4 regions of the Catenuloplanes niger genome follow, and region 4 is predicted to be linked to each of the others. Evidence: riboswitches for the same ligand, from Rfam matches in the RefSeq annotation. Region 4 holds a riboswitch; each other region holds the start of a gene.

Region 1 (8,907 bases), 1.6 Mb from region 4:
CCGCCGGGTCCACCCCGATCTCCTCGTGCGAGTCGCCCGCCGGTCCCTTCCGGTGGTCGCCGTCCCACTCGTCCACGCGCTGCTCCGGGCTCGCGTCCGGCAGCGTGGTCTGCTCCGGAGTGGGCGGCCCGTCCGGGTTCGGGTGAAACGCGGTGCCCGAGGCCGACGGCGAACCGTCGCTGTAACGCACTGAGTCGGTCATCACTGCCCCTCTCCTCAATGAGTCAACGGTTGCCCGATCGCCACGTCCCCAAACACTCGGCAGCTAGAGGCTGGCCTGCGCGTACACCGCGATGGCGTCCCGCAGGAACTCGGCCAGCCGGGGATCCCGCGCGTCGAACCGGGCCCGGAAGTCCGGGCTGTCGACGTAGAGCCGGCCCAGCCCGGTGTACGACTCCCGGTCCGGCGTCCAGTGCCGCGTGATCCACCGGTAGTGGTCCGCGATGACCGCCTGCACCGCCGGCGACTCCGGCGCGGAGTCCAGCAGCGCGACCACGCGGTCCTCGATCCCGGCCCACTCCGCCCGCAGCTCGGCACCCTGGCCGGCGGTACGCTCCCGGCTCTCCGCGATGGCCGTGGCCGCGCCGGCGCCGTACCGCTCGATCAGCTCCGCCTCGTAGCGGGCCTGCCGGTCCGCGTCGAAGCCCTCGAAGAGCTGTTCCGTGCTCATCTCCGTTCCACCTTCCCATTGGGCGATGGTGGCCGCGACCGTGCCCGCGAGCCGGTCGAACCGGTCCCGTTCCTCGATCAGCCACCGATGATGACGGCGGAGTTGCTCGACCCGGTCGGCCTCGCCCGCGACGACGGTGCCGATCGTCTCCAGGCTCATGCCGAGCTCGCGCAGCAGCATGATCTGCTGCAGCCGCAGCAGTTGCTCCCGCTCGTAGTGCCGCAGCCCACCCGGGCTCACCCGGGCCGGCCGCAGCAGGCCGATGTCGTCGTAATGCCGCAGCGTCCGGGACGTGATCCCGGCGATGCGCGCCACCTGTGCCGTCGACCAACTCACCGGAACGACGCTACGAGTTGACGCTGCGTCAAGCGCAAGCCTTTACCGGACGCCCACTACGACGCTGCGTCGGAGACACCGGAGCTCCCCGGTACGCTCGCCTGTATGAAGCGGCTCTGGACACCGCGGTGGATCGCGGTCCACCTCGCCACCGTGCTGCTGGTGATCGCCTTTTTGGCCCTGGGCTGGTGGCAGCTGTCCCGGGCCGAGGCCGGCGGCAACCCGTCCAGCTGGGGTTACATGCTGGAGTGGCCGGTCTTCGCCGCCTTCGTGATCTTCCTCTGGGTCCGTGAGGTCCGCGCGGTGCTGCGCCGCGACGCACCCCCCGCCGCCGCACCCGCCCCGGAGCCCGAGGATCCGAACCGGCTGAGGGTTCGCCGCCCGGTGCGCACCGAGGCCGTCCGGCGCGCCACCGAACGATCCGCCTACGGTCCGGCGCGTCCCCCCGCCGACCACTGACGACACGCACATGACTATCCCGGCGCTCGCGCCGGACGAAGGGAAGGCCGCGGTGCGCGGAGCACTGACCCGCTATCGGACGATCGCCTACATCGTCGGCGTGGTGCTGATCCTGCTCGTGGTGATCGGCATGCCGCTGAAGTACATCTGGGGCCAGCCCGCCGTCGTCCAGGGCATCGGCCCCGCGCACGGCTTCCTCTACATGGTCTACCTGATCGCCGCGTTCGACCTCGGCCGCCGCGCGAACTGGCCGCTGAAGCGCATGCTGCTGGTCATGCTCGCCGGCACGGTGCCGTTCCTGTCCTTCTACGCGGAGCGCGTCGTCACCACGCGCTGGGTCCCCGCCCCGGCCCCCGCCGAGCACCAGCCCACCCACTGAGGACCCGCGTGCCCGACCCCGGACACGCGACCGGCCCCGGACACGCGACCGCCCGGCCGAGCTGACGGCTCGCCGGGCGGTTGTGGTTCGAGGGCGGTGCGACGTCAGAGATCGCCGTTACGCACGGTGCGGACGAAGGCCTGCCAGGCCGGCCCCTCGAAGCTGATGCGAAGCTCGGGGCGGGTCGAGTTACGGACCGCCATGCGGCCGCCGGGTGCCTCGGCCACCTCGAGGCAGGTGTGCGACTCGCAGCGGCTGCTCTTCCGCCACGCCATGTCACCCGCGGTCGACGTGATCATTTGTCACTCCAGTCCGGCGCGGGCAACGTTGGCCGCGCACGATAGAAAAATATCGCATTAAATGAACAATTGCTGCATAAATGCAAGATTTGAGCAAAAAGGACCAACCGCGCGTTGATCACGCGATCGGACAGATGCCCGCGCGAGCGTAGCGTCTAGCCAGGCCCGGGACCAAGACCACTCCCGCGCCCTCCCCCGTACTCTCCGTGACAAACGGCGCCGACCCCGCCGGGTTACCGCGAAATACCCGCAGCTCACGCAATCGTGCTCACACCCGATCGCGTGACCGCCGTTCCCCACTCTTCCGCCCTGGAATATGCATCCATGCGCGAGTAACCTCTGTGTCATTGGCTCATTGACAGGAAGCCATGGGCCAGGTGGCAACCGGCTAAGGCTGACCAGCCAGGTGGCAACCAGCCAAGGCTGACGGGCCAGGCGGCGAACCGGCCCGGCCCGCGCGGCTACGTGGCGGATCGACGGCGTGACGCCGGCACATGGCACGTCGCAATATCAGGTCTGCCAGGTGGCACCGACAAGCCGGTGCCCGAGAGGGCACCGCCCGGACGGCCGTAGAGTATCGGCCGTCACAGCGGGCGACGTGCCCGTGAGCGCAAGGAGGCGCCATGTCCACCGCCCACGGCCCTTCGGGCGGCCGGCGGCAGCTCCGGGCCCGGCTGCGCGCGGCGCGCGACGCGGCCGGCCTGACGCAGGAGCAGGCCGCCGAGGCGATGGACTGGTCGCTGTCGAAATTGATCCGGATCGAGGCCGGCACCGTCTCGATCTCGACGAACGACCTGAAGGCCCTGCTCCAGCACTACCGGGTGGACGATCCGGGCACGGTCGCGGAGCTGCTCGCGCTCGCCCGGCTGGCCCGGCAGCGCGGCTGGTGGGTGCAGTACCGCGAGATCTTCGAGCGCGAGCGCGCGTACTACGACTACGTCGGCCTGGAGGCGGAGGCGGCCACGCTGCGTGTCTTCCAGCCGATCGGCATGCCCGGCCTGCTGCAGACCGAGTCGTACGCGCGGGCTTACATCAGCGCCGCCGTGCCGTCCCAGGTGGAGCCGGAGGACGTGACCGTCCGGGTCGGCCTGCGCCTGCGCCGCCAGGAGGAGCTGTTCTCCCGGCCGGTCCCGCCGACGCTGCAGGTGATCCTGGACGAGGCGAATCTGCACCGGCACATCGGCGGCACCGAGGTGCTCCGCGAGCAGCTGGAACGGCTGCGCGCGGAGGGCCTGAAAGACCACGTCACGCTGCAGATCCTGCCGTTCACGGCGGAGAGCTACGGCGCCACCGGGCAGTTCAACCTGCTCTCCTTCGAGGCCGGCACGCCGGACGTCGTCTATATCGAGTCGACGCCGACCGTCGCGCTGGTCGACCAGCCCGCCGAGGTCGAGACCTACCGGCAGACCTTCGCCCGACTGCAGAATCTCGCTCTCAACCCCAGCGAGTCCCTCGAAATGATCAACAAAATGGTCACCCAGATGGTCTGACCACCCCTTGAGTCAGGTGCGGCCCCGCGATGACACACGATCAGAGCGAAGACCCCGACCACGGAGCACGACCGGCGAAACGGGCGCCGACGGCGCGGCAGGGCCCCTCGACGGGCCGGCGGCGGCTGAGCCAGGCGCTGAAGGCGGCCCGGGAGTCGGCCGGCAAGACCCGTGCCGAGGTGGCGACCGCGATGGACTGGTCGCTGTCCAAGGTGATCCGGATCGAGGCGGGCACGGTCGGGATCTCGACCATCGACGCCCGCGCGCTGACCGGGCTGTACGGCATCACCGAGCCGGAGCGGGTGGAGGAGATCCTCTCGCTGGCCCGCAACTCCCGGCTGCGCACCTGGTGGTCGACGCTGCGCGACCGGGTCAACCCGTCCTACTACGCGTACATCGGGCTCGAGGACGAGAGTGTCGAGGTGCTCTACTTCGCGCCGACCACGTTGCCCACGCTGCTGCAGACCCGTGACTTCGCGGCCGGCGGCACCTCGGTGCGGCCGACCGACGAGGAGATCACCGTCCGGCTGCGCCGTCAGCAGGAGATCCTGAACAAGTCGCGCCCGCCGCGGATCACCGCGATCATCGACGAGGCCGTGCTGCACCGCATCGCGCACGCACCGAACCGGGCGCCCGAGCAGCTCAGCCATCTGCTGTCGCTGAGCGCGGCGCCGCACATCACGATCCAGGTGCTGCCGTTCAGCGCGGGCCCGCCGCCGGTGGTGGCACCGTTCGCGATCCTGCAGTTCCCGGACCCGGAGGACGCGGACGTCATGTACGTGGAGAACGCGGTCACCGACGAGGTCATCGACCGGCCGGAGGACGTCCGGCCGTACCTGCACGTCTTTCACGAGCTGCGGGACAAGGCACTGGACCCGGCCGAGTCGCTTGCCATGATCAAAGGAATCGTCGAGGACGGCTGAGGAAACGGATCATGGGCGCGCCCGGGGAAGCGCGCCCATGACTTTCCGGTGTGGCTATCTCAAGGGGTCATGTCGTGCCCGCCAGACCCCGGTCCGCAATCGTCACGTGGGCACGGACGTGGTACTTCGACTCACATGCCGTACGGATTGATCGACGACACCGGCGCACGGACGCCGCCGAGCCGGGCGATCTCCTGTGCGCGCACCAGTGCGCGGGAGATCTGGCCGTACTGCCTCTCGCTGTCGCTGACGAAGAGGCGCACCGACATGCCCTGGTAATCGCCCCAGAGCTCGTAGACGCGCGGCCGGGTGCGATTCCCGACCACCCCGAGCAGCATCGGGACGAACGCGGCCGCGCCCATCACGACGTACGCCGCCGGGCCGAGCGCGTGCAGGCCGTTGCCGAAGCTGAGCGCCGCGAAGATCGCCAGCAGGCTCACCCCGGACGTGGCGACCGCACGCACCGTGAGCTGGTCGAACGGGCCCCGCACGGTCCGCAGCCCGGCCAGCTCGCTGGTCGGCCAGCGCCGGCCGGCGACCTCGAAGTACTCCGGGGTGACGATGACGTCGGCCGTCTCGAATGCGACCCGGCTGCGCGGTGCGGCACCGGGAGAAGCGTAGCGACGGGTTGAACGCGGCGAGTAACGAGCGCTATTCTCCATCGGAGTCCTCCTGCGGCTCTTTAGGAGTTGGTCTTTTGTTTACGGCGATCGCGGTGCCGAATTCGGCATGATGTCGAGAACCGGCACAGTGTCGAGAAACCGGCACAGTGTCGAGAACCGGCACAGTGTCGAGAACCGGCACGATGTCGAATCCGGCATGTGGTGTCTCCGGTTGCCGCCGGTCACCACACCGCGTTCGCCGCGTTGGCTCCCCCGCCCCCGGGGAAAGACGATCTCCGGAGTTCCGTGGCGTGAACTCCGAGGATCACGTGATGCGTCAGTGCGCACTGCGAGAAAGTCCGCGCTGCGAGAAAGTCACTGGGTAACGGTGCTTCCCTTGCGGGAGAACCCTGAGACCTCCCTAACAGCCATACTCCCAACCGCGTGCCACTAATGGGAAGAGGGCAATCTGCCAGGTGGCAGATTTCCACCCGTCAGGTAGGGCCCGGCACCCGTTTTCCCGGCGCATTTCTCCGCATTTGCCCGAGAGGCGAGGTCCCTGAGACTCGCCCAAACACGCAAAGGGCCCGTTTCGGGTACTGCCCACCGCAATTGCACGGAGCGGTTACTTGAGGGAATCATTCCTTCACTCTGAGCTATCTAGATATTTGCCCTATTACCGGCGAAAGCCCACAGATGACCGCCGTCACCCTTTCGATCCTCCGAAATGGTCGTTACCGTGGGTTGGCCGGACCTGGTCTTCAGTCACTCCCCCCGGAATGACGCCAGCCCGGCGCCGCCGAATCGCCCGGCCTCGGCCGTCGGTGCTCCCCCGCACCGTTCGTGCCAGGCGCGCCGATCGCCGGCCGTGCCGGGCCCACCCGACGCGGTCTTCGACCGGTGTCGCGGCGAACCGGGGACCCACAGAGTCCCACCGGGGTGAATCCGCGCTCGCGCGGTAGGGCGTCCTTCTCGCCCGAATCCGTCAGCTAACCCGGTAGGCGGCAGCGAAGAAGGGTCCACCCCGTTGTCAGCTTCGCGTGCGATCCTGCGCGCTGTCGTGCTGGCGGCCGTTGCGGTCGGCGTTCTCGCGCCGACCTCCGCTGCCCTGGCCGAACCGTCAAGCGCCGAACTCACCAAGCAGATCGACAAGGCCTCCCATGAGCTGGAGGTCGTGATCGAGTCCTACAACAAGATCAATGAGGAACTGAAGGCCACCCAGGCGGCGGCCAAGGAACTCAGTGAGAAGACCGCCACGCTGGAGCAGGAGGTCAAGGAGGCCAGCACCAACGTCGGCCAACTGGCCAACCGCGCCTACAAGTCCGGGCGGTTCAGTGACGCGAACACGCTGCTCACGCTCAGCGACAGCCAGGATCTGATGGCCGGTCTCAGCGTGCTCGAGCAGCTGGCCCAGGCGCGCAACGACGAGGTCGCCGCCTACACGGCCACCGAGGCGAGGTACGTCGAGGAGAAGGCCAAGCTCGACGCCGCCGAGAAGAAGCAGAAGGCGCAGAAGGACGAGGCCGGCAAGCGCAAGGCCGGCATCGAGGGCGAGCTGAAGAACCTGTACTCGCTGCGCAAGGCCGCCTACGGCCGGGAGCAGGAGCAGGCAGTCGCGGCGCCGGTCAGCAACGGTGGCGGCAACAGCGGCGGCGGTAGCAACAGCGGCGGTGGCGGTGCCGCGCCGAGCGCACCCGCCGGGTCGAGCGCCGTGGTGCAGTTCGCCTACGCCCAGCTCGGCAAGCCCTACATCTACGCCTCCGCGGGACCGACCGGTTTCGACTGCTCCGGCCTGGTGAAGGCGGCCTGGGCGAAGGCCGGGAAGTCGCTGCCGCACAACGCGGCCATGCAGTACAACTCGACCGCGCGGATATCGGCCTCCCAGGTCGTCCCGGGAGACCTGGTCTTCTACAACGGGCTCGCGCACGTCGCGATCGCGATCGGCGGCGGCAAGGTGATCCACGCGCCCAGACCGGGCGAGGTGCTCACGATCGCGCCGCTCAACATGATGTCGATCGTCGGGTACGGCAGAGTCAGATAGCGGAGTCGGTCAGGAAGAGGGCGGGGAGCCATCCCCGCCCTTCTTCATGCCGCGGTGGCCTGGGCCGGCACCCGGGGCCGGGTCCCGGGCCGCCAGGTGCGCCCGTTCGCGTAGACGATCCGGAAGCCCAGGTACGCCGCCAGCTCCCGCCACGGCCCGGAGCCCATCCGCTTCTCCGCCGCGTTCACCAGTGCGCCGTTCGCCAGCACGTCCAGCAGCACGGTCTCGAACGCGGCCGAGTCGACCCAGTCCACCTCGCGGGTGTAGCCGCACACCATCGCGGCCCCGGAGACGTCCAGGAAGTCCAGCAGCGTGGCGTCCGAGGCCTTCAGCACCGAGCAGGACCCGAAGTAGAGCCGCTTGTCCTGGCAGCGGCCGGCCAGCTGCTCCGCCACGTCGTCCAGCTCGACCGTGGCCCGGTCGGTGAGGCAGAGCCGGCCGGGCTCGCCGTGCATCGCGAAGAAGCCCACCCGGTAGTCGCTGTACTGCTTCAGCAGCCACCGGTCCAGGAAGTAGCTCAGCTCCTCCGGCGTGGCCACGTCCCGGTAGATGAACCGGATCCGGCGCAGACGCTCCAGCAGCTCGAGCGTGGGGATGACGGAGCCTTGCTCGGAGAGGTCCCGGTGCCACTGGCCCTCCACACAGAAGATGCCGCCGCGCGCCACATCGCCTCCCCCGAGCTGTGGTTTCGTACCCCGCAGGCGACCATACCCATCCCGTGCCGCCCTGCCCATCGCCGACGCGGTGGCTGTCGCGACATGAAGCCGTCACAGTGACAAACGCAACGGCCGGTCCCGCGTCGGGACCGGCCGGTTCGTTCGTACCACCGAGGGGTTCGTGGGGGAATGTCGTTATGCCGCCTGGAGGCCCTCCGCGCGGGCCAGCTCACGCAGCCGGCCGAGCGCCTGGATCTCCAGCTGGCGGATCCGCTCCCGGGAGAGCGAGAACCGCGAGGCCACCTCGGTCAGCGAGTGCTCGCGACCGTCCTCCAGCCCGTACCGCGCGCGCATGATGCCGGCGGAGCGGTCGTCCAGGTGGTTCAGCAGGCCCTCGATGCGCTGACGCTCCAGCGCGGTGAGGACGATCTCCTCCGGCGACGGCGCGTCCGAGTCGGCGACCAGGTCGCCGAGGTTGGTGTCGCCGTCGTCGCCGACCGGGGTGTCCAGCGACACCGTGTCCTGCGACCACCGGATCAGCTCGGACACCCGCTCGACGGTCACGCCCAGCGCGGTCGCGATCTGCGCCGGCTCCGGGTCGGACCCGAGCTCGCGGGTGAGCTGGCGGGTGACGTTGCGCATGCGGTTCACGTCCTCCACCAGGTGGACGGGGAGCCGCACGGTGCGCTCCTGCTGCGCGATGGCCCGGCTGATCGCCTGACGGATCCACCACGTCGCGTACGTCGAGAACTTGTAGCCGCGCTCGTAGTCGAACTTCTCGACCGCGCGCACCAGGCCGGTGTTGCCCTCCTGGATCAGGTCGAGCATCGGCATGCCGGAGCGCACGTAGCGCCGGGCGATCGAGACCACGAGGCGCAGGTTGGCGCGGATGAACTCGTCCTTCGCGCGGTTGCCGTCGGCGACGACGCGCTCGAGCTCCTCGCGGCTCACGCCGGCCGGAAGCTGGTCGGCGTCGAGCAGGTGCTCGGCGTAGAGCCCCGCCTCGATCGCCTTGGAGAGATCGACCTCACGTGCCGCGTCGAGCAGAGGTG
Region 2 (8,907 bases), 640 kb from region 4:
GCGAGCCCCGATAAGGGACGGCAACCCGCCGGTGGTTCACCGACGGGCTCAGATCAACACTGAAAGGGATCGCTGTGATCCGAGAGCGGGCTTATCCGGTCGAGCCCTGGCATGTCCGCGAGACGCGGCTCGACCTGGACGTCCTGGCACAGTCGGAGTCGGTGTTCGCGCTCTCCAACGGGCACATCGGCCTCCGGGCCAACCTGGACGAGGGCGAGCCGCACGGTTTGCCGGGCACGTATCTGAACTCCTTCTACGAGCTGCGGCCGCTGCCCTACGCGGAGGCCGGTTACGGCTTCCCGGAGTCGGGGCAGACCATCGTGAACGTGACGAACGGCAAGCCGATCCGGCTGCTGGTCGACGACGAGCCGTTCGACGTGCGCTACGGCGACCTGGTCTCGCACGAGCGGGTGCTGGACATGCAGTCCGGCACGCTGGAGCGCGAGGTGGAGTGGTGCTCGCCGGCCGGCCGGTCGGTGCGGGTGCGCTCGACCCGTCTGGTGTCGTTCACCCAGCGGGCCATCGCCGCCATCTCCTACGAGGTCGAGCCGGTCAACGGCCCGGCCCGGGTGATCCTGCAGTCCGAGCTGGTGGCGAACGAGCAGTTGCCGCCGACCAAGCGTGACCCCCGCGTCGCGGCACTGCTGGAGTCCCCGCTGGTGAGCGAGGAACACCTCACCCAGGACCTGGGCGGGCTGCTGATCCACAGCACCAAGACCAGCAAGCTCCGGATGGCCGCCGCGATGGAACACGTGGTGGAGACCGAGGGCCGGCACATGGTCAAGACCGAGGGCAACCCGGACTGGCTGCGGACCACGGTCGCGTGCATGCTCGAGCCCGGCCAGAAGCTGCGGATCATCAAGTTCGTCGCGTACGGCTGGTCCTCCCGTCGTTCCGTGCCCGCGCTGCGCGACCAGGTCGGCGCCGCGCTCGCCAGCGCCCGGCTGACCGGCTGGGACGGGCTGGTCAAGGCGCAGCGGGAGTACATGGACGCGTTCTGGGACCACTCGGACGTGCGGGTCGAGGGCGACCCGGAGGTGCAGCAGGCGGTTCGCTTCGCGCTCTTCCACGTCCTCCAGGCCGGCGCCCGTGCGGAGATGCGGCCGATCGCGTCGAAGGGGCTCACCGGTCCCGGGTACGACGGTCACACGTTCTGGGACTCCGAGACGTTCGTGCTGCCGGTGCTGACCTACACCCAGCCGGACGCGGCCAAGGACGTGCTGCGCTGGCGGCACGCCACGCTCGACCTGGCCAAGGAACGGGCCGAGACGCTCGGCCTGCACGGTGCGGCGTTCCCGTGGCGGACCATCCGCGGGCACGAGTGCTCCGCGTACTGGCCGGCCGGCACCGCGGCGTTCCACATCGCGGCGGACATCGCGGACGCGGCCCGCCGCTACGTGGTGGCCACCGGCGACGAGGACTTCGAGCGTGACTACGGCTTCGACCTGCTGATCGAGACGGCCCGGCTGTGGCGCTCGCTCGGCCACCACGACCGGCACGGCCGCTTCCACATCGACGGCGTGACCGGCCCGGACGAGTACACCGCCGTGGTCGACGACAACATCTACACGAACCTGATGGCGCAGCTGAACCTCTACGCCGCGGCGGACGTGGCGCTGAAGTACCCGGACAAGGCGCGCGCGGCCGGGGTCGACGACGAGGAGATCGCCGGCTGGCGGGACGCGGGCGCGGCCGTGCACCTGCCGTACGACCACGAGCTCGGCGTGCACCAGCAGTCCGAGGGCTTCACCCGCCTGCAGGAATGGGACTTCGAGGGCACGCCGCAGGAGAACTACCCGCTGCTGCTCAACTACCCGTACTTCGACCTGTACCGCAAGCAGGTCGTGAAGCAGGCCGACCTGGTGCTCGCGATGCTGTGGCGCGGCGACGCGTTCAGCGACGAGGAGAAGCAGCGCAACTTCGCCTACTACGAGGCCCGTACGGTCCGTGACTCGTCGCTGTCCGCCTGCACCCAGGCGGTGCTGGCGGCGGAGACCGGCCACCTGGAGCTCGCCCACGACTACCTGGGCGAGGCCGCGCTGATGGACCTGCACGACCTGCACAACAACGCGCGCGAGGGCCTGCACGTGGCGTCGCTGGGCGGCTCGTGGATCTCGCTGGTGATGGGTCTCGGCGGCATGCGGGACCACGGCGGGCAGCTCACGTTCAACCCGCGCCTGCCCGAGCGGATCACCCGGATGGAGTTCGCGCTGCTCTGGCGCGGGCTGCGGCTGCGGGTGGACGTGCGCAGCGACGAGGTGACCTACTCGCTGCGGAACGGCACCGGTGAGAAGAGCATCACACTCATGCACCACGGTGAGCTGGTGACGGTGTCGGCGGACAAGCCGGTGACGATGGGAATCCCGGAGCGCACGGACGTGGGACCGGAGCCGCACCAGCCCGCGGGCCGCGCACCGGCCCGTCGTGCGAGCTCTCTGTAATTGACCGTTAGACAATTCGTATAACAAAGGCCGCTCCGATTGCCGGGGCGGCCTTTGTGCGTACCGTGTCGATGTTTCTCTATGTTTTCCGGTCATTGAGCGGGTACTTTACGTGACTATAGGGAATTCTTAAGTTTTAGGATCTTGAGCGGTCGTCCTTGGCACGACTGGGTAGTCTTGCCGCCGGTCGTCATTGGCGGGCGCGCACGGTGCCCGTGGCGACCACCGCCAAATCGCTCAGCGAGTCGGGGAACCACGTTTGTGGGGTGAATCCGCGTCAGCGGTAGGGGTGTCGTTCCCATCCCGAACCCGTCAGCTAACCCGGCCGGCGGTCCGAGAGAGGAACATGATGCGCCTACGGCGAATAGCGGCGCTTTCGGTGCTGCTGGCGACTGTGGCCACGGCCGCGCTCGCAACGCCCGCCTACGCGATCGACGAGGGCGGTACGGAACAGCTCAGGGAACAGCTCGACGCGGCCAGCAAGGGTTTCGTCGAGGCGAAGAACAAGCTCGCTGCCTCGGAGAAGCGCCAGAAGGAGCTGACCGAGGAGCTCAAGAAGATCGAGGCCGACCTCAAGACGCGCGAGGCGACGGTGGGCGAGCTCGCCGGCCGGACCTACCGCAACGGCCGCCTCGCCCCCATGGTGGCGATCCTGAACGCCTCCGAGGGCCAGGGCTTCATGGACCGGGCCACGCTGCTCGAGACCATGGCGATCAACCAGGAGAAGCAGGTCCGCGACCTGGTCGTGGCCAAGGACGAGGCCTCGCGTGCGAAGACTGCCATCGACAACGAGATCGGTGAGCAGAAGAAGCAGGTCGAGACCATGGACAAGCGGAAGAAGCAGGCGGAGAACGCGCTGAAGGCCGCGGGCGGTGGCGCCGCGGCGAACGTCGAGTCCGGCAGCGGCTCCGCGGCGGTCGCGGTCGCGGTCGAGCGGGCCGTCGACGGGTCCTTCCCGTCGGAGAGCTGCACCGCGGACGACCCGACGACCGGCGGCTGCATCACGCCCCGCACGCTGCACGCCTACAAGCAGACCAAGTCGGCGGGCTTCAACCACTTCGTGTCCTGTTACCGCAGCGCCGAGGACGGTGGCGAGCATCCGCGCGGCCGGGCCTGCGACTGGTCCGCCCAGGCGAGCGGCTTCGGCGGCGTCGCGTTCGGCGCGGACAAGGTCTACGGCGACAACCTGGCCAACTTCTACATCAAGAACGCGGACCGGCTCGGCGTGCTCTACGTGATCTGGTACAGCCGGATCTGGCTGCCGTCGAGCGGCTGGCAATCGTACGCGGGCGGTGGCACACCCTCCGGTGACCATACGAACCACGTGCATTTGTCGATCATCTGACGTCAAGGAGCCCGCGGCCGTCGCCGCGGGCTCCTTCGTCTCACCCGCTTCCGGGGCGATGCCGCCGGGGCGCCGCTTCCCGGCCGGTGCTTCCGGCGCGAGAAGCGGAACCACAGAAGCTGTTTCCCGCTTCCGGCGTGGCTGGGATCCCAGTGCTCCCGCGGGCACCGGTCGTCGCCCAGGGGCTCCTCCCTGCCGGACGGTGGGTGGTCACCTGAACACCACGCGGCCGCGCCGCGCACGCCGAGCCCGTCGGCGCGACGGCCGTGGGTGCGCGCCCGCTGAGGGCGATCAGAAGTGCTTGCGCAGCGCCGTGAAGGACGGCAGTTCGAGCACGCCGGTGTCGGCCGGGTCGAGGGCGGCGTGCTCGAGCTCCCAGGTGTGCGGGTGTGGGATGAAGACCGCGTTCCAGCCGGCCCGGCGCGCCGGGATGATGTCCGACTTCGGGGAGTTGCCGATCATCCAGGTGGTGGCCGGGTCGAGTGACATCGACTCGGTCAGCGCCAGGTACGTCGGGAGGTCCTTCTCGCGCACCACGTGCACGCTGGCGAAGTGCTCGGCCAGCCCGGACGCGGCCAGCTTGCGGCGCTGCTCGGCGTCGTCGCCCTTGGTGAGCAGTGCCAGCTCGTGCCGGGTGCCGAGGTCGGCGAGCGTGTCCGCCACCTCCGGCATCAGTTCGACCCGGTCGAAGACGAGCGCGGCGGCCAGTTCCTCGATCTCGCGGCGCTCCGCCTCGGTGGCCGGGCGCTCGCTCAGCTTCTCGAAGACCTCGTGCAGGTTGCGCAGGAAGACGCGGCTGCCGTAGCCGTAGGTGGCGGCGTTGGCGCGCTCGACGTCGTTGAGCACGGCGCGGATCGCGGTGTGGTCCAGCGTCGGGTGGGCGAGCCAGGCGAGGAAGTCGTCGACCACGCGGATGAACAGGACGTTGTTCTCCCAGAGCGTGTCGTCCGCGTCAAAGACCAGCATGCCCACCATGCGATCACGCACCCGGCCGCCGTGTCGCGCGAGTTTCCAGAGGTATTGACCACAGCCCGGTCCGTTCCTATCGTCGATGTCGACCGACAATTATGAAACGTTTCACGGAACCCGGTGGGCACCCCGGGGAAAGGTCGGACATGAGTGGACTGAGACGCCGTACCGTGCTGGCTCTGGGAGCGGGCACGCTGGCGGCCGGCTGGGGTGCGGTTCCGGCCGCGGCCGGCCCGGCGACGACGGACTTCCGCAATCCCGGCACCGCCCTGCGGCCGTACTTCCGCTGGTGGTGGCCGGACGGACTGATCGACCCGGCGGAGGTCCGCCGCGAGGTGGACCAGATCGCGGCGGCCGGGTTCGGTGGCGCGGAGATCGCGGCCGTGCACCACAGCGTGCGCGACAAGGCCGCGCTGGACCCGGCCGGCCACGGCTGGGGCACCGCGGCCTGGACCCGCGGCGTCGAGGCCGCGCTCGACCAGGCCGCGAGGCGCGGCATCACCATCGACCTGACGATCGGCCCGTCCTGGCCGGCCGCGGTCCCGACGATCACGCCGGACCACCCGGCCGCGGTGCACGAGCTGGCGCACGGCGTGGCCACGGTGGCGGCCGGCGCGGTGTTCGACGGCCCGGTCCCGGCCCCGGTCGCCGCGCCGGCCGCGGGCGTCACCCGGCAGACGCTGATCGCGGTGCATGCCGTGCGGGTCGACCCGGCGAACACCACGCGCAAGGAGACCGGGCTGGCCGCGGACTCCGTCGCCGACCTGACCAGCGGCGTCACGGACGGCCGGCTGACCTGGACCGCCCCGCCCGACGGCGAGTACCGGCTGTTCGCGTACTGGCAGCGCGGTTCCGGCCAGGAGCCGGAGTCCGGTCCGCACACCAGCCCGGACTCGTTCGTGGTGGACCACTTCAGCGCGGCCGGCACCCAGGCCGTGATCGACTTCTGGGAGGCGCGGCTGCTCACCCCGCGCGTCCGGGCGCTGCTGCGCCGCGCCGGCGGCTCGCTCTTCGAGGACTCGATCGAGCTGGAGACGGCCGCGCTCAACTGGACGCCCGCGGTGCTGACCGAGTTCCGGAACCGCCGCGGGTACGACCTGCGCCCGTACCTCGCCGCGGTGGTGCGGGTGAAGGAGTCGACGGTCTACGCGTTCGACGCGGCACTGAGCCGGCGGGTGCGCGCCGACTACTGGCAGACGCTCTCCGACCTGTTCACCGCGCATCACTTCGTGCCGCTGACCCGCTGGGCGCACTCGCTCGGGCTGACGTTCCGGGCCCAGCCGTACGGGCTGGAGACGGACGCGATCTCGGTCGCCGCCGTGATCGACGTGCCGGAGGGCGAGTCGCTCGGGTTCAAGAACCTGGACGACTACCGCTGCCTGGCCGGCGGGCGCGACATGGGCGGGCGCGAGCTGCTCTCCTGCGAGGCGGGCGCGTACCAGGGCGGCGCCTACAACACCACGTGGAAGCGGCTGCTGCGGACGATGGGCGGGGCGTACGCGGCCGGGCTGAACCAGACCGTGTTCCACGGCTTCTCCTACGCGACCGCGCCCGGCGCGGGCTGGCCCGGGTTCGCCGCGTTCACGCCGTACTCCGGTGGCATCGGGTACGCGGAGTCGTGGGGCCCGCGGCAGCCGAGCTGGCGGCACGCGCCGGACGTCGCCGCCTACCTGGGCCGCGTGCACCTGGCCGGGCGGATCGGCGTGAACCGGATCGACGCGGCCGTGTTCCGGCAGAAGGGCTACACCAAGACCGGCATCGGCGCGTCCTGGTTCACCTCGGACGGCGTGCCGTCCGGCTGGACGCACCAGATGATCAGCGCGCCGCTGCTGGCGCTGCCGAGCGCGACGGTCCGCGACGGGCGGCTCGCCCCGGACGGCCCGGCCTACCGGGTGCTGCTGGTGGAGACGGACGTCTTCGCGGGCGGCGTCGCCACGCTGGACCTGCCGTCCGCCCGCCGCATCCTGACGCTGGCCCGGAACGGGCTGCCGGTGGTGCTGCTCGGCGACTGGTCCGCCGCGACCGTGCCGGGCCGGGCGGCCGGCGACGAGGACGCGACGCTGCGCGCGCTGCTGGCCGAGCTGACCGCGCTGCCGCGGGTGCGGACCGTGGCGGTGCGGACCGAGGTGGGCGCCGCGCTGGCGAGCCTGGGCCTGCGGCCGGCCGTCTCCTACGCGCGGACCTCGACGCTGCTGCACGGGCACCGGGTGGATCGCGGCACGGACTACTACTACCTGGTCAACGGCAAGCACGCGGAGACGGTCAAGCCGCCGGTGGCCGCGATCGACCACGAGGTGACGCTGCACCGGGCGAACCGGCGGGCGGTGCCGTACCGGATCGATCCGTGGACCGGCGAGCGGGAGCCGATCGCGGTCTACACCGCGGACGGCGACCGGGTGACGATCCGGGTCGCGCTGCAGCCGGGTGAGTCGTCGATCGTGGTGCTGGACGCCGGCGCCGGCCCGGGGCACCGGCACGTGACCGCGACGACCGCGGACCGGGTGCTGGTGCGGGACCGGGAGCTGGTGCTGCGGGCCGGCGCCGCGGGTTCGTACACCGCGACGCTGGACGGTGGGCGGACCGTGTCCCGGCGGATCGCGGACGTGCCGGCGCCGATCCCGCTCACCCGGTGGTCGCTGCGGGTCGCGGACTGGCAGCCCGGGTCGAGCGCGACCGAGACGCTGACCGTGACGCACGCGCTGGAGCTGGACGGACTGCGGCCGTGGACGGAGATCCCGGAGCTGGCGGACGTGTCCGGGGTCGGGCGCTACACGGCCACGGTCGACGTGCCGGCGTGCGCCGGGGCGTACCTGAGCCTGGGCGAGGTCTTCGACACCGCGCGGGTGACCGTGAACGGCCGCGCGGTCGCGGTCAGCCCGCTGCACCCGGTGGTGGACGTGGGGCGCTGCCTGCGCCGGGGCCGCAACACGATCGAGGTGGAGGTGACGACCACGCTGAACAACCGGCTGCGGGTGGCCGACCCGGCGGTCTACGGCGTGGCGGCGCGCCAGGCCTACGGGCTGACCGGGCCGGTGACGCTGATCCCGTACGGCGAGGCCCGGGTCTAGCGGCACCGGCGGGAACGGCCGAGGCGTCCCCGTGGAGAACCGGGGGCGCCTCGGCCGGTGGGATTGAGCGGTGCCGGAAACGGGGATCAGCCCTGGCGGCCGTTCCAGCGCGGGTTGGCGCGGTTGACGACCGTGACGCGGCCACGGCGGCGGACCACCTGCGAGCCGGGCTTGCGGACCAGGGACCGGAGTGAGCTGCGAACCTTCATGGTCGTACCCCTTTCTTTCCGAACCTGACAACGGTTTTCGGCTGATCGGTATTCCTCGGGAGGCGCAATGGCACGGGTCGTGGTGGTCAGCGGTGGCGGGACCGGCGTGGGGCAGGCGACGGCCGCCCGGTTCGCGCGGGACGGTGCCGACGTGGTGATCGTCGGCCGGCGGGCGGACGTGCTGGCCCGCGCCGCGGAGGGGATCGAGGCGCAGGGCGCGGGCTCGGTGCACGCGGTCGCGGCCGACCTCACGGACGCGGACCAGGCGCTGCGGGTACGCGACGAGGTGGTCGAACGGCACGGCCGGGTCGACGTGGTGGTCGCGAACGCGGGTGGGAACGTCACCCGGCAGGGCCCGCCGAGCGAGACCGGCGCGGACCGGCCCGAGCTGGACCGGCTGCTCACCGTGCGCGAGCACTGGCAGGGCAACTTCGAGTCCAACGTGCTCACCGCGGTCCTGCTGGTCGAGGCGCTGGCGGACGTGCTCACGGACAACGGCCGCGTCGTGCTGGTCAGCTCGATCGCGGCGTACCGGGGCTCGGGCAACGGATCGTACGGCGCGGCCAAGGCGGCGTTGCACCCGTACGCGTTCGACCTGTCCGCCGCCCTCGGTGCGCGCGGCATCACGGTGAACGTGGTCGCGCCCGGATACGTCGAGGAGACGGAGTTCTTCGGTGACACGATGACGGAGGAGCGGCGCGAGCGGCTGCTCGCGCAGGCGCACAACGGCCGCGCCGGCACGGTGATCGACGTCGCGGAGACCGTGCACTGGCTGGCCTCGCCCGGTGCGGGCCACGTGACCGCGCAGATCGTGCAGGTCAACGGCGGCGCCCTGCTCGGTCGCTGACGTCGACACCCGGTGACACGGACGGGCC
Region 3 (8,907 bases), 2.3 Mb from region 4:
GCGCCTCGACCTTCTTCGCGTCGCCGGTGCTCACCGCGCGCGCCAGCCACTCGAAGCGGGACGGCCGGCCGTCCGGCCGGATGCGCTTCTGCATGCGGTCCAGCAGCTCCGATTTGGACAGGCCGAGGATCGGCGCCAGCAGCGACGCGGTCCGGTTCGCGTCCTTCACGAACTCCGGGTCGACCGCGATGTACCGCGCCTCCACGCTGTGCGCCAGCACCGCGCCGTTCTGGTCGTAGATCGCGCCGCGCGCCGCGGGCAGCGTGACCACCTGCAGCCGGTCGTTCAGGCCCTGCCGGGCCCACTCGGGCGTGTCCCCGAACTGCAGCACCACCAGCCGTACGCCGACCGTGGCCAGCATGACCATGGCCAGCAGCGACGCCACCCGCAACCGCCGGCCCGGATCGCCCAGCTTCGGCGGCCGGCGCGGGGGCCGTGGCTTGCGGATCGGCGCCGGCCGGTTCCGGGCCGGCGCGGCGTTGCGGGCCGCGGCCCCCGTCCGGCGCGGCGCGGGCACGGTGTCCCGGTCACGATCCCGCCCGGCGGTCCCGCGTCCGCGCGCCGAGCCGCCGCGCCGCTCGTCCTGGCGGCCGCCGTCGAGCACCCGCAGCGCGGGCCGGTCACCCTTCGTCCGGCCGGAGCCGGAACCGGACCCCGCGGGGGTACGTCGTGCGCGCGGCTCCTCGACCGGCCGCTGCGGGCGCGGCATGCCCTCGCGGACCGTGCGCCCGCGCGGCGTGTAGGCGCGGGCCTCGGACATCTTGCTGTGCGCACGCGACGAGGGGGACGACGGCTGCCCGTCGTCCCCCGTGTCCCGCGTCTGACGCCGGTCCCGCGCGCCGCCGCGGCCGGAGTCGCGGTCGTCCCGCGCACCCCGGCCGCGGCGGGCGGGAGGCTGATCCCGTGGCGGCACTCGTTACCGTCCGCTCTCCTGGCTGGTGATCGCGGGCTCGCCACCGGCCGGCTTCGGCACTCCGATGATCTTGCCGTTCGGCAGCTCGATGAAGGCCGGCTCCTCCGCCTGGACCAGCCCCAGCTTCTTCGCGTGGGCGATCAGGTAGTTCGGGGACTCGTACTCCTCGATCTGCTTCTCCAGCTCCTGCTGCTGCACGTCGAGCGCGGCCTGCTGCTTCTGCAGCTCGTCCAGCCGGAACGCGTTCTGGTTCGTCTGCGTGTTGATCAGCAGGATGCCGACCACGCCCGCCACCACGGTGACCAGGATCCCGGCGATGAACGGCGCGCGCGGCACCGCCACCGGCCGGGGCGGCGTGACGCGCAGCCGGGGTGCCGGCGGCTCCTCGTGCACCGGCTCGGCCGGCTCCACCAGGACGTGGATCTCCTCGGGCTGCAGGGCGGCGCTGCCCTCGGTCTCGAACCGGCGGCCCCGCGCCGCCGACAGGTCGACCGGCTCGGACGACGGTGTCGCCCGGGCGGGCCGGCGGGCCGGCGCACCGGCCTGGACGCGCGGCGACGGACCGCGCGAGCCGGCGGCACGGGAGCCGGCGGTGCGGGAGCCACCCGCGCCCCGGCCCGTGGCCCGGTCGGCCCGGTCGATCCGCTCGACCCGCAGGTCACGCTCGGCGCGCGCCGGGCGCTCGTCCCGTGCCGGGCGCTCGTCCCGGACGGCACGCTCGCCGCGCGCGGAGCGGTCGTCCCGGACGGCACGGTCGTCCCGCGCCGCACGGTCGTCCCGCGCCGGGCGGTCGTCGCGGGTCCGGCGCGCCGGACGGTCGACGGTGGACGGCGCGGCGGACTCCGCCGCGGCGGCCCGCTCCCGCCGCTCGATGCGCTCCAGCGAGCTCAGCCGCTCGATGCGGTGCGGACCCCCCTGGTCCGCGGTGTCACGATCCGGAACGGACGGTGCGGCGGCCCCCCGGCCGCGTGCCCCGTTGAGTCGCTCCGCGCGCCGCCCGGCCCCGATGCCACGGACGATCGCCTCCTGGCCGCCGGATCGCGGCGTGCCCTCGGCCGGTGCCCACTGCGCCGCGGTCCGGCCCCCCGACCGCGGTGCGCGCTGCACCGTCTCGCGCCCGGTGCCGAGGTCGCCCCGGTCGCGCTTGTTGACGTTCATGTCCCTCCCCCTTGATGTCTTCGTCCCGTCGTTCCCCTTCGACGGCGGGGGCCCTGCCCGGTCCCCGCCGCCTGCGCCGTCCTAAGACGACTCCGGCGCCCCCGCGCCGGGCCGGCGTGACCTCCTGGACCGTTCGCGTCCGGTCCCGGTGTCCGCACCGGCGATGCGTTCCGCGGCGCGCAGCTTGACCGAGGCGGCCCGCGGGTTCTCCGCGACCTCCTCCTCGGTGGGCGGCTCCGCACCTCGGGTGATCAATCGCAGCGTGGGCCCGGTGCCGGGCAGCTCGACCGGGAGGTCGATCGGTCCGGTGCTCCGGGCTCGCGCCGCGAACGCCTGCTTGACGATGCGGTCCTCGAGTGACTGGTAGGACATGACGACCACTCGTCCGCCCGGTGCCAGCACGTCGAGAGCCGCCGGTAACGCCGCTTCGAGGGCGGCGAGTTCGCCATTTACCTCGATACGCAGTGCTTGAAACGTTCTTTTGGCTGGGTTTCCACCGGTTCGTCGCGCCGGGGCCGGGATCGAGTCCCGCACCAGCTCGGCGAGCCGGGCCGTGGACGTGATCCGGGAGCGCCCCCGCTCCCGGACGATCGCGGAGACGATGCGGGTGGCGAACTTCTCCTCGCCGTACACCCGCAGCACCCGTACCAGCGCGCCCGGTTCGTAGTCGTTGACGACGTCCTCCGCGGTGAGGCCGCGGCCCTGGTCCATCCGCATGTCCAGCGGAGCGTCCTGGGCGTAGGCGAACCCGCGATCGGGCGCGTCGAGCTGCAACGAGGAGACGCCGAGGTCGAACAGAGCGCCGTCGATCTGCTCGTATCCGAGCCGCTCGAGCACGTCGGGCAGCTCGCTGGAGACCGCGTGCACCAGGTGGGTGCGATCGGCGAACCGGTCCAGCCGGCGGCGCGAGTGCTCCAGCGCCTCCGTGTCCCGGTCCAGGCCGATCAGCGTCAGCCGTGGGTTCGCGGTCAGGATCGCCTCGGCGTGCCCGCCGAGACCCAGGGTCGTGTCCACATAGACCGGCGAGTCGCCGGCCAGCGCGGGGGCGAGCAGTGCCAGGCACCGCTCCAGCAGCACGGGCACATGCGTGCCCCGTGCCTGCCACTCGCGACCCGCGGCCACGAGCTCCGGCTCGGGCACCCCCATGTCGACCCCCATCACCTGGTGACGATTCGTTTCACGCAATGCCCGCCAGCAGTGCGACGAAGACCGTACCGCCAGATCCCCATCCGCCCTCTTGGCGTCACCACCGTCGCGCCTGACACCGGGGAAGGGGTGCCAGGAGCGCCGAGCGGCTGGAGATCTCGCAGTACGGGTTTCCCGTCGACTACAGCCCGCCGGGCAGCACCCCCTCCCCGATGTCGGCGAAGTCGTCCTCGCTCTCCGCGAGATACGTCTCCCAGGCCTGCTTGTCCCAGATCTCCACCCGGGTGCTGGCGCCGATCACGACGAGCTCGCGGTCGAGCTGCGCGTATTCCCGCAGCAGCACCGGGATGGTGACCCGGCCCTGCCGGTCCGGCACCTCGTCGTGCGCGCTGGCGAAGAAGACCCGGCTGTAGGCCCGCGCCGCCTTGTGCGTCATCGGTGCGGCCCGCAGCTCCTCCGAGATCCGCTGGAACTCGGGCATCGGGAAGACGTAGAGGCAGCGCTCCTGCCCTTTGGTGATCACGACACCTCCCGCCAGCTCGTCCCGGAACTTGGCCGGGAGGATCAGCCGGCCCTTGTCGTCCAGGCGCGGAGTGTGCGTGCCGAGAAACATCGCGGCGTCACCCCCTCGCCCTTGCCGGCGGCATTCGCGGTGCCGCTGATCACTCGGGCCGGCGGGCTCTCCACGACCCCGCCATGTGGCCCCACTTTACTCCACTTCCCTCCACCCGCAACCGGAAACGGCGCCTAGTCAAGGGGTGCGGGAGTGCAAAACAGCACGTCACAAAGGGTTGCCCGAGGTGGAGGGCTTTGGCCCTCCGGGGCCGTCTGCTTTCCGACATCCGTTCGGATCGACGCGCTTCGCGCACCTTTTATCGGCATTTTTCGGGTGGTTTTCCCGTGCCGTGCAGGCGTGCGGACGATTGCGTGGAGGGAAGTGGAGGGATTGGGCGCACACGTGGGGTGGCGAGATGATCTCCGTGCGTGGGCGCTGTGCGACGCCTGCGGACCGGCTGCCAGTGCCCTGTGAAACACGAGAAGGGCCCCGCCGGACATCGGCGGAGCCCTTCACCACGGCGGATCAGACGACCCGGCGGACCACGTAGGCGCGGGACCAGATCTTGTGCTTGCCCACCCGGACGCCCGGCCGGGGCGCGTCGTACATGTAGCCGCCGCCCGCGTAGATCGCGGCGTGGTAGCCGTGCGCGCCCTTGCGGAAGATCAGCAGGTCTCCCGGCCGGGCCTGCGACCTCGGCACGGCGACACCGGCGCGCTGCTGGCGGTTCGCGTTGTGCGGCAGCCTCTTCCCGGCCGCCTCGCGATAGACGTACATCGTGAAGCCGGAGCAGTCGAAGCCGCTCGGGCTCGCACCGCCGGCCCGGTACCGCTTGCCGGAGAGGCTCTTGGCGAGCGCCACGACCGCGGCGGCGGCCCCGGACGCGGGCGCGGCGGCCGCGGGTGCCGGAGCGGCCAGTTGACCCGCGGCGACGCAGAGACCGACCAGGGCCGCCAGGGCGGCGCGCACGGGCAGGGTGAAGCGCCGGGCCGGCTGCTGTCGGAGACGCTCAGGCCGGACCGGAGAGTGCGCTGACACGAAAGGTTTCCTTCCGGCGCGCCTGCGGGGTTAGCTGTCGGGTTCGGGCGCCGAAGATGCCCGGCCCGGCGCGATGCCGGGCTTCACCCCAAGGCCCGCCGAGCGAGCCGTCGTACGGATTTCGGGTGGTTCCCCCGTCCCTGCCCTCGATGCCATGTGCTGGGTGGAATGTCGCGTCGCCCGGGACGGGCAGGGTTCGGCGTGTCCCGCGGTCGGCGCGGCCGGCGAGCGGATCGCGCACCGGCTCATCGTTTGTAGCGGATCTCGGGAGCACGCCCCGGCCATCGACCGATCACGCTCCGAGGTTGGCATGCCCGGCCCTCGACCCCGACGTGTCGGGTGCCCGATATTCCGGCACCACACGGACCCGCTTGATCACTCTGCGTATATCGAACGCGGTGAAGCTTCCCACACCGGCGAGGGTCACACCGCGGATAACGCCAGCGTGCCCAACAGGTACTACCGGGCAGGCCGCAAGGGGCCGAACGAGCCGATGGTGCGGCGGTCGCGGTCCGGTAACCTCGCTCGGGTGACGCAAGGCAACATGCCCCTCCGCGCCAAGGTCGCGACCCAGGTCTCCCGCACCGCCGCCGCGCTCTCCCGCGCGGCTGGGCGGGGCGACGGGTCCGTGATCGGTGGCTGGATCGGTCTGAAGATCGATCCCGACCTGCTCGAGCACCTCGCCGCCGGCCGCGCCATCGCGCTGGTCTCCGGCACCAACGGAAAGACCACCACCACCCGGCTGACCGCGGCCGCGCTGGGCGTTCTCGGCCCGGTGGCGACCAACTCGTTCGGCGCCAACATGCCCACCGGGCACACCTCCGCGCTGGCCAAGGCCGGCGACACGCCGTACGCGGTGCTGGAGGTGGACGAGCACTACCTGCCCCAGGTGATCGAGGAGACCCGGCCCCGGGTCATCGCGCTGCTCAACCTCTCCCGGGACCAGCTGGACCGGGCCAAGGAGGTGGCGATGATGGCCCAGCTCTGGCGCACCACGCTGGCCAAGCACCCCGAGGTCGCGATCGTCGGCAACGCGGACGACCCGATGATCGTCTGGGCGGCCGGCAACTCCCCCACGGTCAGCTGGTTCAGCGCCGGCCAGCGCTGGCAGGACGACTCCTGGGTGTGCCCGGAGTGCGGCTCCACCATCGAGCGCCAGGACGGTCAGTGGTGGTGCACCGGCTGCCCGCTGCGCCGGCCCGCGCCGCAGTGGGTGGTCGAGGACGACGGCGTGCTGGATCCGTCCGGCGCCTGGCACCTGATCCGGCTGCAGTTGCCCGGCCGGGTCAACCTCGGCAACGCGGCCACGGCGCTGGCGGTCGCGGCCGCGTTCGGCATCCGGCCGCTGCAGGCCGTGCCGACGCTCTCCTCGGTCGCGTCCGTCGCCGGGCGGTACGCGCAGGTCGACCGGGACGGGCGCAACATCCGGCTGCTGCTGGCGAAGAACCCGGCCAGCTGGCTGGAGGCGTTCGACATGGCGGACAACGCGCCCACCCTGCTCTCCATCAACGCGCGCGACCCCGACGGGCTGGACACGTCCTGGCTCTTCGACGTCGACTTCGCGCCGCTGCGCGGGCGCCAGGTGCTGATCACCGGCGACCGGGCGTACGACCTCGCGGTCCGGCTCGACGTGAACGACGTGCCGTTCCGGCACGTACAGACCTTCGGGGAGGCGATCGCGAGCGTGCCGCCGGGACGCCTGGAGGTCATCGCGAACTACACCGCCTTCCAAGACATCCGAGCGGAGCTTGACCGTGTCAATTAACCCGGAGTGGAGCCAGCAGCCTCCGGTCTACGGACAACAACCCCAGCAGCCGGGGTACGGGCAGCAGCCGCCCACCTACGGCCAGCCGCAGCCCGGCTACGAGCAGCAGCAGCCGGTCTACGGGCAGCCACCGCAGCAGCCCGGCTACGGTCAGCCGCAGCCGGGGTACGAGCAGCAGCCGGGCTACGGTCAGCCGCAGCCCGGTTACGGGCAGCCCCAGCCCGGCTATGGACAGCCACAGCCCGGCTATGGACAGCCTCAGCCCGGCTACGGGCCGCCGCCGCAGCAGCCGGCGGTCTACGGGCAGCCGCAGCCCACGGCGTACCCGCAGCAGGGTCCTGGATCCGGCGGTGTCGTCCCGGGCGGGCAGCCGGCTCCGCAGGCCGCGGGCGGCGACAGCGTGGTGCGCGTGGTGTGGGTGTACCCGGACCTGCTCTCCACCTACGGCGACCGCGGCAACATGCTGATCCTGGCGAAGCGGGCACAGCAGCGCGGCATCCCGGTCGAGACGATCGAGGTGCGCTCCGACCAGCCACTGCCCACGCACGCGGACATCTACCTGATCGGCGGCGGCGAGGACGGCCCGCAGGCGCTCGCGGCCCAGCGGCTGAACACCGACGGCGGCCTGCACCGCGCGGTCAACCAGGGCGCCGCGGTCTTCGCGGTCTGCGCCGGTTACCAACTGCTCGGCACCTCGTTCTTCGCCAAGGGTGCCAAGTGCCAGGGCCTGGAGCTGATCGACATCTACTCGGACCGGGGCGAGAGCCGCGCGGTCGGCGAGCTCGCCGGCGACGTGGACCCGCGCCTCGGCCTGCCGCGGCTGACCGGCTTCGAGAACCACGGCGGCCGCACCCACCTCGGCCCGACCGTCTCGCCGCTGGCCCGGGTCAGCGTCGGCATCGGCAACGACGGCCAGACCGAGGGCGCCTGGCGCGGCAAGATCCTCGGTACCTACTCGCACGGCCCGGCACTGGCCCGCAACCCGGCCATCGCCGACCTACTGTTGCGCTGGGCGACCGGTTACGACACGCTGCCGCCGGTCGACGACAGCTGGCACGACAACCTGCGCAACGAGCGGTTCGCGGCCGCCCGGCCGAACCCGCAGTGACGTGGCGTCCGCCGGTCGCGGTTCCGCTCAGGAGCCACGGCCGGCGGACGATAGGTCTGCTTTACGGACCCGACGCCCCACCCAGCCCCCGGACGCACCGATCGGAGACTGCATGACGGACGCCGCCGCTCCCCTGCTGATCTGCCCGCAGACCGGCCGACGCCTCACCATGCCGCTCCAGTCCGCCCGCTCACGTCCGGGCACCGAAAGCACCGCGCTTCCGGCCGGCTCTGCGCTTCCGACCCACTCCTCGCCTCCGGCCGGTGCCGCGCTTCCGGCGCACTCCTCGTTCCCCGCCGGTGCGGTGATTCCGGCCGATACCGCGATTGCGGCGCACTCCGCGCTTCCGGCCGGTGCCGCGCTTCCGGCCGGTGCCGCGCTTCCGGCCGGTCTCCCGGCCTCCGCGCGGACCGGGCCGGATGCCGGTCCGACGGATTCCCCGACCGGTGTGCCGGTCGCGCCGCGACGCAGCCGGAAGGCGCGCCTACTGCGCGTGGCCGCACTGGTCGCGGTGGTCGCCGCGCTCGGCGCCTCGGCCGCCACCCTCCCGCTGCACGAGATCCAGGACGCCGCCCGCTCGCTCGGCTGGGCCGCCGCGCTCGTGATGGCCGGCGTCGGCGCGCTGCTGCTGGCCGTGCTCGTGCCGCGGACCGCGATCTCGCTGGCCTGCGGCGCGCTCCTCGGTCCCGCGCTCGGTTTCACGGCCGCGATCACCGCCGCGATGCTGGCGGCCACGATCACCTACTTCGCCGGCCGCTGGGCCGGCCACGGCCTCCTCGCCTCCCGGGTCGGCGGCCGCCTGCACCGCCTCGACGGCTGGCTCAGCCGACGCGGCTTCTCCGCCGTCCTGCTGGTTCGGCTGCTTCCGCTGGCCCCGTTCGGCCTGATGGGCTACGCCTACGGCACCACGTCCGTACGCCGCCACCACTACCTGCTGGGCACGCTGGTCGCCTCGACCCCGTCCGCCTTCAGCTACTCCGTCCTCGGCGCCGCCGTGATGACGCCCGGCGACGTCAACCCGGTCACGTTCGTCCCGGCCGTCTGCGGCGTCCTGCTCACCTCCACCATCGTCTACCGCTGGCGCCGCGCGTCCCGCCGCGCCGCCGTCCCGGCCTGACGGCGTCCGACCCGACGAGCTTCCCGACCTGACCGGGCTCCCGGCTCGACCGGCTCCCAGCCCGATCAGCTCGACCGACTCCCAGCCCGACGGGCTCCCAGCCCGA
Region 4 (4,455 bases):
GCCTATGCCTGTGAGTCGCCGGAGGCGGCGATGACGATTTCGACGCTGGGGGCGTGGTCGCGCCAGACCTGGACGGCGGGGCGGGCGGTGGTGGTGTCGGTGGCGAGGGGGGTGGCGCCGCCGCGGCCGTGGCGGGCGAGCATGGCGACGTCGATGGTGAATTCGTAGAGGCGCCAGTCGACGTGGGGTTCGGCGCGGAGGTCGCCGGCGAGGCGGGTGATGCGGGCGAGGTCGGTGACCGGGTGGGCGTGGCCGGCGAGGTAGGCCTCGTCGTCGCTGTCCTCGGGCGGGAAGCTGTGCAGCGCGTAGCGGCCGTCGCGGTCGAGGTCGCGGCGTTTGGGGGAGTCGACGATGAAGCAGAAGAGGCCTTCGTCGGTGATGACCGGGGAGACGGGGTGGACGCGGGGGCCGCCGTCGGAGCGGACGGTGGCGAGGTAGCCGAGGCCCGGACCGTATTGCTGCATGAGGGTGCGGATGGCGGCGGCCAAACCGGGCTGTGAGGTGGCGAAAACGGTCCAGGTAGCCATGTGACGATCCTACTCGAACACACGTTCGAACGGCCAGCGTGAACGATAGTGTGTCCGGATGCTGCTCTCCGACCGGGACCTTGTCGCCGAGATCAAGGCCGGCACGCTCGCCCTCGATCCGTTCGAGGCCGCGCTGGTCCAGCCGTCCAGCATCGACGTGCGGCTCGATCGGCTGTTTCGTGTCTTCAACAACCACCTGTACACGCACATCGACCCCGCGGTGCAGCAGGACGACCTGACGTCCGAGGTCGAGGTGCCGGCGGGTCAGCCGTTCGTGCTTCACCCGGGCGAGTTCGTGCTCGCCTCCACGCTGGAGGTGATCTCGCTGGGCGATCAGCTGGCGGGCCGGCTGGAGGGCAAGAGCAGCCTGGGCCGGCTGGGTCTGCTGACGCACTCCACGGCCGGGTTCATCGACCCGGGGTTCACCGGGCACGTGACGCTGGAGCTGTCGAACGTGGCGAACCTGCCGATCACGCTCTGGCCGGGCATGAAGATCGGGCAGCTCTGCATCTTCCGGCTGTCGTCGCCGGCCGAGCACCCGTACGGCTCGGAGGTCTACGGCTCCCGCTACCAGGGCCAGCGCGGCCCGACGCCGAGCCGCGCGTGGCGTAACTGGCGCACCTGGCCCACGGCATGAGAAAGGCCGCCCCGAGGGGCGGCCTTTCAACGAAGGGAACCTAGAGCGGGCTGCCGAAGCTGTGCACCGGCATCGCGTCGATCTTCATCATCCGCACCGGCTCCGCGGGGTTCGGTGCGTGCACCACCCACCCGTCACCGGCGTACATGCCGACGTGGCTGAGGTCGGCACGGTAGAAGACGAAGTCGCCCGGCTGCAGCTCGGTGCGGCTCACCGATCGCATCAGTCCGCGCTGCGCGGCCGCGTTGTGCGGGAACGAGATGCCGACCTGGTTGTACGCCGCCAGCATCAGGCCGGAGCAGTCGTAGGCGTCCGGGCCGGCCGCGCCCCAGACGTACGGCGAGCCGATCTGCGCGCAGGCAAACTTGATCACGACACCGCGCTTGCCGCCGGGGTACTCGTAGGGGCAGGGTGCCGGGGCCAGTTCGCCGCCGCCACCGTTGCCGTAGATCTGGAGCCGGAGCTTCTGCAGCTCCTCGACCTCGGAGTTGATCTCCTTGGTCTTCGTGGCGAGTTCCGCCTCCTGCTTGGTGAGGTCGGCGACGAGCGCGTCGAGCGGCGCCTTCTCGGCCTCCAGCTGCTCCTTCAGCGCGACGACCTCGGCGATCTCCCGGCCCTGCGTGCGGGCGAAGTGATCGAGGATCTCGAGCTGGTTGGTGAGCGTGGTCGGCGAGCCGGTCACCAGGATCGAGCCGAGCGTGCTGACCGGGCCGGTCTTGTACTCCTCGGCCGCGAGCAGGCCGACCCGGCCCATGACCAGGTCGACCTCGGCCTGCAACGGCTGGATCTTGGCGCCGAGCACCTCGGCCTGCTTCTTTTTCTTCTGCAGCTCCTGGCGGGTGGAGTTGTGCTTCTCGACCGTGGGCTCGAGCTGGGTCCACGCCTCGTCGATCTGCTTCTCCACCTCGGCCACGCTCGGCTCCGCGTGGGCGGCGGTGCCGCCGAGCGTGACCACCAGGGCGGTGGTCAGCGCACACATCGCGCCGACGACGACGGACCGGTTTCGGAGTGCGGCAATGCCTGCCACCGAAGTGTGTGCTCCCTTGTGTCCCTGACCGCCTACCGGGTTAGCTGACGGGTTCGGGCGGGTGAGGGCCGGTGCAGTAGCGCCCACCACAGGGTCATCGCCCTACCGCCGGCCGTGGCCGGCGGATTCACCCCGAGTGCTGCTTGGGTCCCCGGTTCATCGCGTGGATGATTCGGCGGTGTCAGGCTCGCGGCGACCGCTGATGGTCGCGCGTCATCGAGCCCGGCGAACCCCAAGATTAGAGAGGCAAAACGGACACCGCAAGCGGATCTACCCCAAAAATCGGTGCGTAAAAGGGTGGTAGCCGTACGTTATGCAACTGTCCGTCAATTGATCGTCACATATACATCGTCGACCTGGCCGGCATATTGATCGTTGTTGGCGGTCACGCTCTTGCCGCCGATTCGCAGCGGCTCGGTATTCGCGATGGACAGCCGGGCCGGCAGCTTCGTCGTCCCGCGCGCCACACCGTCCACGTTGATCGACAGCGCGCCGCCGTTGCGCACGCATCCGACCGCATGCCAGCGCCCGTCGGCCACCCGGACCGGCGCGACCACCCGGTAGATGCGGGCCGGGCTGGCCACCACGCAGCTGGGCCGACCGTCCAGCCCGTCGACCTGCAGCTTGTACTGGGTGCCGCCGCCGACCGAGAAGCCCTTCTGCACCACGTTCGCGCCGTCGGCGGTGTCCGTGGGCCGCATCAGCACGGACGCGCCGTACCGCAGGCGGCGGGTTCCGGGGTTGAGCGTGACCGGGTCGCCGCCCTCCAGGATCGCGCGCGGGCAGTTCTGCGGCAGCGCGGTGCAGCGGGCCGGGAACGTGGCGGCCCAGCCACCGCCGTGCCGGGTGAGGCGGAGCGCGCCGCCGGCCGCGGTGCGCGCCCGCATGCCGTACCGGCCGGTGACGTCCAGGAACTGCCGGCCGGCCCCGCCGTCGAATGTGTACCGCACCGTGACCGGCCGCGGCGCGACCCGGGCCACCTCGGTCGGGGCCGGCTCGTCGGCCGGCGGGACCACCTCGATCCCGCCGTCGTCGACAAACGGTTCCGCGGCGTAGGCGGACAGCGTGGGGGCGGCGTAGGCGGACAGCGTGGGGGCGGCGGAGGGGGAAGCGGAGGACGGGGCGGGAGTGGGGACGGACGGGGTGGGTTCTCCACCGGAGACCACTATCGCGCCGGTGAGCAGTGCGAGCACCGCACCCCCCACGGCGACCGCAGCCACCCGGCCCGTCAGCTTTCCCGGCATACGGCTTTTTTCGGACATTCCCCCATTGTGGGTATTGCGGGTTGCGGCACCCGGCCCACCCACCGGAGCCCACGGCAAAATCATGCAAAAGCAGGAGCCCGCACCGGTACGTCCGGTGCGGGCTCCTGCCCGTGAAGTGCGACGTCAGACGTAGCGGCGGAAGCCGACCACCGGCATCACGTTGATGCTGAGCACCTCGACCGACATGCCCGGCTGCGGCGCGTGCACCATCATGCCGCCACCCAGGTAGATGCCGTCGTGGCTGAGGCTGCTGTTGAAGAACACCACGTCACCCGCGCGCGCCTCGGACCCGCTCACCGCCGTACCCATGTTCCACTGGGAGACGGTGCTGTGCGGGAGGCCGACGCCGGCCGCGCTGTGGGCGAAGGCGACCAGGCCGGAGCAGTCGAACGAGCCGGGGCCGGCCGCACCGAAGACGTACGGCTTGCCGAGCTGCGCGCAGGCGGTCGCCACGACGACCGCGGCCGCACCGCTCGCGCCGCTGGCCGAACAGGAGCCGCCACCGGAGGTGCTGCCGCTGCTCGGGACGTTGGCCACCGAACCGTACGCCTCCTCCTGCAGCTTCTCGAGCTCCTTGATCTCCTTCTCGACCGCGGTCTTCTTGGTCGCGAGTTCCTTCTCCCGCTTCTCCTGCTCGGAGACGATCTTGTCCAGCTCGGCCTTCTGCTTGTCCATCTCGGTGCGGGCCTCGGCCACGGCCTGGATGTCCGCGCGCTCGCCCGCGGCCAGCCGGTCCAGGTAGACGAGCTGGTCCGTCAGCGCGGTCGGCGAGCTGGTCCGCAGGATCGAGTTGAGGCCGGAGGCGGGGCCCTCCCGGTACGACCGGTTGGCGATCACACCGACCTTGTCGATCGCGACCTGCATCTGGTCGTTGAGCGGCTTCATCTTCGCTTCGAGCTCGGACCGCTTCTTCTGGTTGCCCTTGAGGTCGCTGCGGACCTTGTTGTGCTCCTCGATCATCGGCTCGAGCTCGGCCCACTTCTCGTCCATCTGAGCCTC

Evidence for each region. A riboswitch is a leader RNA that binds a small molecule or an ion and turns the genes downstream of it on or off. The one in region 4 is predicted to bind cyclic di-AMP.
Region 1: linked by a shared signal. The riboswitch ahead of J2S44_RS12120 (C40 family peptidase) and the one ahead of J2S44_RS19420 (C40 family peptidase) in region 4 are both predicted to bind cyclic di-AMP.
Region 2: linked by a shared signal. The riboswitch ahead of J2S44_RS16410 (coiled-coil domain-containing protein) and the one ahead of J2S44_RS19420 (C40 family peptidase) in region 4 are both predicted to bind cyclic di-AMP.
Region 3: linked by a shared signal. The riboswitch ahead of J2S44_RS09085 (C40 family peptidase) and the one ahead of J2S44_RS19420 (C40 family peptidase) in region 4 are both predicted to bind cyclic di-AMP.

Annotation. Positions count from the first base shown of each region.
Region 1 is NZ_JAVDYC010000001.1:2,813,733-2,822,639, forward strand. Features, by position in the region: gene J2S44_RS12080 (DUF6158 family protein) at 1-103, opposite strand, end outside; gene J2S44_RS12085 (MerR family transcriptional regulator) at 266-1,006, opposite strand; gene J2S44_RS12090 (hypothetical protein) at 1,112-1,465, shown strand; gene J2S44_RS12095 (DUF3817 domain-containing protein) at 1,476-1,844, shown strand; gene J2S44_RS12100 (DUF397 domain-containing protein) at 1,949-2,143, opposite strand; gene J2S44_RS12105 (helix-turn-helix domain-containing protein) at 2,767-3,633, shown strand; gene J2S44_RS12110 (helix-turn-helix domain-containing protein) at 3,663-4,556, shown strand; gene J2S44_RS12115 (DUF6232 family protein) at 4,688-5,218, opposite strand; cyclic di-AMP (ydaO/yuaA leader) riboswitch at 6,047-6,177, shown strand; gene J2S44_RS12120 (C40 family peptidase) at 6,186-7,199, shown strand; gene J2S44_RS12125 (DUF6642 family protein) at 7,244-7,864, opposite strand; gene J2S44_RS12130 (sigma-70 family RNA polymerase sigma factor) at 8,051-8,907, opposite strand, start outside.
Region 2 is NZ_JAVDYC010000001.1:3,763,839-3,772,745, reverse strand. Features, by position in the region: gene J2S44_RS16420 (HAD family hydrolase) at 1-14, shown strand, start outside; gene J2S44_RS16415 (glycoside hydrolase family 65 protein) at 75-2,441, shown strand; cyclic di-AMP (ydaO/yuaA leader) riboswitch at 2,658-2,788, shown strand; gene J2S44_RS16410 (coiled-coil domain-containing protein) at 2,821-3,786, shown strand; gene J2S44_RS16405 (HAD family hydrolase) at 4,078-4,752, opposite strand; gene J2S44_RS16400 (glycosyl hydrolase) at 4,902-7,823, shown strand; gene J2S44_RS16395 (50S ribosomal protein L36) at 7,910-8,032, opposite strand; gene J2S44_RS16390 (SDR family NAD(P)-dependent oxidoreductase) at 8,100-8,879, shown strand.
Region 3 is NZ_JAVDYC010000001.1:2,099,333-2,108,239, forward strand. Features, by position in the region: gene J2S44_RS09065 (peptidoglycan D,D-transpeptidase FtsI family protein) at 1-913, opposite strand, end outside; gene ftsL (cell division protein FtsL) at 917-2,071, opposite strand; gene rsmH (16S rRNA (cytosine(1402)-N(4))-methyltransferase RsmH) at 2,153-3,229, opposite strand; gene mraZ (division/cell wall cluster transcriptional repressor MraZ) at 3,399-3,830, opposite strand; gene J2S44_RS09085 (C40 family peptidase) at 4,299-4,742, opposite strand; cyclic di-AMP (ydaO/yuaA leader) riboswitch at 4,817-4,987, opposite strand; gene J2S44_RS09090 (MurT ligase domain-containing protein) at 5,356-6,576, shown strand; gene J2S44_RS09095 (type 1 glutamine amidotransferase) at 6,977-7,684, shown strand; gene J2S44_RS09100 (TVP38/TMEM64 family protein) at 8,178-8,801, shown strand.
Region 4 is NZ_JAVDYC010000001.1:4,402,189-4,406,643, reverse strand. Features, by position in the region: gene J2S44_RS19430 (pyridoxamine 5'-phosphate oxidase family protein) at 3-527, opposite strand; gene dcd (dCTP deaminase) at 586-1,164, shown strand; gene J2S44_RS19420 (C40 family peptidase) at 1,205-2,191, opposite strand; cyclic di-AMP (ydaO/yuaA leader) riboswitch at 2,206-2,379, opposite strand; gene J2S44_RS19415 (LamG domain-containing protein) at 2,518-3,411, opposite strand; gene J2S44_RS19410 (C40 family peptidase) at 3,580-4,446, opposite strand.